Regions from separate parts of the Agrococcus sp. BE272 genome, predicted to be linked through region 2. Evidence: riboswitches for the same ligand, from Rfam matches in the RefSeq annotation. Region 2 holds a riboswitch; the other holds the start of a gene.

Region 1 (2,377 bases), on a different contig from region 2:
TCGACGAGCCGGTGGCGGATGCCCGAGCGGTCGAGGTCGTGCACGAAGATCGCCTGCACCGGGCCGCCGATCGGGGCGATGACCATGGCGTCCTCGTGCTGCTGGTGCAGCACGCGCGCGACGTTGACGCCCTTGCCGCCGGCGCGGGCGAGGCCCGTGGGCACGCGGTGGCTGACGCCCGGTCGCAGCTCGTCGATCGTGTACGTGATGTCGATCGCGGGGTTGGTGGTGACGCAGAGGATCGGGCCGCGAGGGGCCGAGTCAGCGGTCGGTGCGACGCTTCGGGCATCGGCGTCGGTCGCCATCTGGCCTCCTCGTCGCGGTCGCCCCCGCAGCGGGCGGGGTGGCTCGATCATCCCACGCGGGCCGATCGTCGACACGCCGCCGCCGGTTGACCCGTTCGAACGTGTGTTCGAGAATGGAGGGATGGGGATGGCATCGACGAGGCTCGAGCGCCGCACGGGGAAGGACCGCACGGCGACGGTCGAGGCGCTGCGCGAGCGGCTGCGCGGCATGCAGCAGGCGGGTTCCCTGCAGGTCGAGCCCGCCCCGGTCGAGCCGGCCGCGGTGGGGCTCGCGGAGGTCGTGCGCGCGCTCCGGCCCGGCGCCGCGCACAGCATCGAGTCGCGCAGCCTCGCCCTCGCCTGCCTGGGCGCGGCGATGCCGGCCGGCGCGTGGGGCGCGATCGTGGGGATGCCCGACCTGGGCGTCGAGGCCGCCCGCGACCTGGGCGTGCCGATCGAGCGCATCGCGCTCGTGCCGCATCCGGGCCGCGCCTGGCTCGACGTGGTCGCGAGCCTCGCCGAGGCGATGCCGGTCGTGCTCGCCGCCTCGCCCGGTCGCGTGACCCACACCGACGCGGCCCGCATCGCGGCGCGGCTGCGCCAGGCGTCCTCGACGCTGCTGGTCGCCGGCCCGTGGCCCAACGCCGCGACCGTCGTGCGGTCGCTGCGCGCCGAGTGGGAGGGGCTCGCCGACGGCGACGGCAGGATCGCCGGGGGCAGCCTGCTCGTCGAGGCGTCGTCGGGCGGAGCGCCGCGGCTCGCGCGCATCCCCATCGGCGGCCCGGCGGCCGAGGAGCAGCCGGCCGCGTGAGCCGGGGCGTCCGGCGTCGACACGGCATCCGGTGCCCTGTACGCTCGTCCCGAGCACGGGAGTCCGTACAGCGGGCTGAGAGGGAGTACTCCAACTCCGACCGTCGAACCTGATCTGGATCATGCCAGCGCAGGGAGCGATCAGCAGCCCCGTCGAGCGGGGCGTCCTCCCGAGCTGATGATCGCCCGGGAGGGGAACCATGACCGACACAGCCCAGCGAGCGCTCGCGCCGGAGGAGCTGCGGGAGGATCCGCTGCGGTTCGGCGTCGGCGCCCGCGTCACCGTCGCGGTGATGTCGGACCGCTTCGTCGAGGTCGTCCTCGACGCGCTCCGCCGCACCGACACCACCGGCCTCACGGTGCAGACCGGGGACGTGAGCACCTACCTCGGCGGGGCGGAGCCGCAGCTCCTGCGCGCGCTCACCGGCCTCGCCGAGACGGTCGCGGCCACCGGCCTGCACGCATCCATCACCATCCACCTCTCGCGCGGCTGCCCCGGCGAAGCCGTGTGCGAGCTGCCCGGGGGTGCCGGCCCGCGCGCGGTCGTCGTGCCCGAGGGCCGCCGCACCGGCCGGTTCGCGGCCGCCGAGTGGGCGCTCTACCCGCTCGCCGACACCGCCGGCGCGCAGGAGGCCGATCACATGCGAGACATCCTCGCCGCCATCGAGCTCGCGAAGTCGAACGGCACGTACCGGGCGTCGGAGCACTTCGTCACGCGGCTCGAGGGCGACCTCGGCGACGTCATCGCCACCGCGCTCGCCGGATGGGTCGTGGTCGGTCGCAGCGTGCAGCACGTCACGAGCCACCTCACGATCTCGGTCAACAGCCCGAGCCACGCCCGTGTCGGCTGAGCCGCGCGCCGCCCGCCCCCGGCTGGCGATGCGCGACATCGTGCTGATGGTGATGCTCGGGGCCGTCTTCGGCTTCCTCTACTGGGCGCTCGTGCAGGCGTGGACCGCGCTGTCGATCGCGATGGGGCCGGCGGGCGATCTCGCCCAGCACTTCCTGCTGGGCGGTTGGCTGCTCGTCGCGCCGATCGCCGTCGCGATCATCCGCCGCCCGTTCGTCGGCATCATCGCCGAGGTGATCGCCTCCGTCATCGAGGTGGTCTTCCTCGGCTCGCCCGTCGGGCCGCTGCTGCTCATCGCCGCGCTGCTGCAGGGCGCGGGCAGCGAGCTGCCCTTCGCGCTCGGGCGCTATCGCAGGTTCGGCTGGCTGACCTTCGCGCTCTCCGGGCTCGCCGGGGCGGGCCTGGTGTTCGTCTACTCGGCGTTCCGGTTCGC
Region 2 (2,377 bases):
GACTCGCTCAAGGAGCAGCTGGTCGACGCCGGCTGACGGACGCACCATCCATGACGGCGAGGACCGCGGCGGGAGCCGCGGCCCTCGCTCGTGCGCCGAGGGGCGCTCAGACGATGGGCGGCACCTCGACGAAGGCGGGCAGCTTCGGGTCGCGGCCGTCGCCGGAGGAGCGGCCGGTGAAGCGCCGCCCGAGCCACGGCAGCACGTACTCGCGGTAGTACATGAGGTCGCGGCGGCCCTCGGCGGTCGACGCGCCCGCGAGGTCGCGCCAGGCCTCCGGCGCCGGCATGCCGAGCGCCCGCAGCACGTTGCGCGCGACGTGGGCGTGGCCTGCGGCGTTGAGGTGCAGGCGGTCGCGCGACCAGAAGCGCGGCGCGGCGAGCTCGGGGTCGGACCAGTTGTCGACGTAGGGCGCGTCGAGGTCGCCGATCCGCGACTCCACCGCGCGCGCGAGCGCGTCGCCGCGCCGCTGCATGACGGCGCCGATCGGCATCACGCCGCTCGGGTTGCCGCCCGAGAGCAGGATGGGGCGGATGCCCGCGGCGGCGATGCGGTGCGCGGCGTCGGCGAGGCGCTCGCCGACGTGCTCGATCGAGACCTTCGGGCGCAGGATGTCGTTGCCGCCGCCGTTGATGCTGATCGCATCGGGCCCGAGCGCGATGGCCGCGTCGAGCTGCTCGTGCAGGATGGGCCCGAGCTTGCGGCCGCGGATGGCGAGGTTCGCGTAGCGCACCGGCGCTCCCTGCGCCGAGGCGAGCCCGGCGGCGACGAAGTCGGCCCATCCGCGCACCGAGCCGTCGGGCAGCTCGTCGCCCACCCCCTCGGTGAAGCTGTCGCCGATGGCCACGAACGATCCGATGCGCTGCACCCTCCCAGCCTAGGTGCCCCGTCCGCCGCTGCGGCGGGGCTAGAGTGGCTGTCGACACGGGAGTCCGGTGCGCCGGGCTGAGAGGAAGGCCGAAGCCTTCGACCGTCAAACCTGATCTGGATCATGCCAGCGCAGGGAGGACACTGCACCCGTGCCATCTCATCCGAGGAAGGCACCGAATGACCACCGCACCCACCGCATCCGCCCCGTCGACGGCGCCCGCGCGCCCCCGCACCCGCTGGCGGGTCGTCGACATCGTCGTCGCCGCCGTGCTCGGCGTCGCCACCGGCCTCCTGTTCGTGCTCTGGAACAGCGTCGGCTACGCCTGGTTCACCGCCATGGACGCGCTCACGCCCGGCTTCGGCGGCCTCGCCGTCGGCATCTGGCTCATCGGCGGCGTGCTCGGCGGCCTCATCATCCGCAAGCCCGGCGCCGCCCTGTTCGTCGAGCTGCTCGCCGCGAGCGTCTCGATGCTGCTGGGCAGCCAGTGGTCGATCGAGACGGTCTACTCCGGCATCGCGCAGGGCCTCGGCGCCGAGCTCGTCTTCCTGCTCTTCGCCTACCGCCGCTTCGGGCTGCCGGTCGCGATGCTCGCGGGCGTCGGCGCGGCCGTCGCCGCGTTCGTGCTCGAGCTGTTCCTGAGCGGCAACATCGCCAAGAGCCCCGAGTTCCTCGGCATCTACCTCGGCAGCCTCGTCGTCTCCGGCGCGCTGCTCGCCGGCCTCGTCGGCTGGCTGCTGACGCGGGCGCTCGCCGCGACCGGCGTGCTCGACCGCTTCGCGTCGGGGCGGTCGCGCGCCCGGTGACCGGCTCCCGCATCCGCGCGCGCGGGTGGGGCTGGCGGCACGCAGGCCGCGCGGTGCCCGCCGTCGCCGGGCTCGACCTCGATGTCGAGCCCGGCGAGCGCGTGCTGCTGCTCGGCCCCTCGGGCGCCGGCAAGTCGACGCTGCTCGCGGCGCTCGCGGGTGTGCTCGGCGGCGAGGACGAGGGCGACGAGACCGGAGCGCTCGCCGTCGACGGCGCGCACCCGGCCGGGCTGCGCGGCACGGCCGGGCTCGTGCTGCAGGATCCGCAGGCCAACACGATCATGTCCCGCGTGGGCGACGACGTCGCGTTCGGCTGCGAGAACCTCGCCGTGCCGCGCGACGAGATCTGGCGGCGCGTGCGCGAGGCGCTCGACGCGGTCGGGCTCGACGTGGCGCTCGACCGTTCGACGGCGGCGCTCTCGGGCGGCCAGCGGCAGCGCCTCGCGCTCGCGGGCGTGCTCGCCATGCGGCCGGGGCTCATCCTGCTCGACGAGCCGACCGCGAACCTCGACCCCGAGGGGGTCGTGGAGGTTCGGGATGCGGTCGCCCGCGTCGCGGCCGAGACCGGCGCGACGCTCGTCGTCGTCGAGCACCGCGTCGAGACGTGGCTGCCGGTCGTCGACCGCGTCGTCGTGCTCGCGGCAGGCGGCGGAGCGGTGGCCGACGGCTCGCCGGCCGCCGTCCTCGACGTCCACCGGGCGCA

What was found. A riboswitch is a leader RNA that binds a small molecule or an ion and turns the genes downstream of it on or off. The one in region 2 is predicted to bind thiamine pyrophosphate.
Region 1: linked by a shared signal. The riboswitch ahead of J2X49_RS02155 (YkoF family thiamine/hydroxymethylpyrimidine-binding protein) and the one ahead of J2X49_RS07950 (ECF transporter S component) in region 2 are both predicted to bind thiamine pyrophosphate.

What each region holds. Positions count from the first base shown of each region.
Region 1 covers NZ_JAVDXL010000001.1:453,813-456,189, reverse strand. The annotation lists gene J2X49_RS02165 (hexose kinase) at 1-305, opposite strand, end outside; gene J2X49_RS02160 (hypothetical protein) at 427-1,095, shown strand; TPP riboswitch at 1,141-1,250, shown strand; gene J2X49_RS02155 (YkoF family thiamine/hydroxymethylpyrimidine-binding protein) at 1,295-1,945, shown strand; gene J2X49_RS02150 (ECF transporter S component) at 1,935-2,377, shown strand, end outside.
Region 2 covers NZ_JAVDXL010000002.1:325,203-327,579, forward strand. The annotation lists gene J2X49_RS07940 (hypothetical protein) at 1-36, shown strand, start outside; gene J2X49_RS07945 (SGNH/GDSL hydrolase family protein) at 107-868, opposite strand; TPP riboswitch at 915-1,024, shown strand; gene J2X49_RS07950 (ECF transporter S component) at 1,048-1,674, shown strand; gene J2X49_RS07955 (ABC transporter ATP-binding protein) at 1,671-2,377, shown strand, end outside.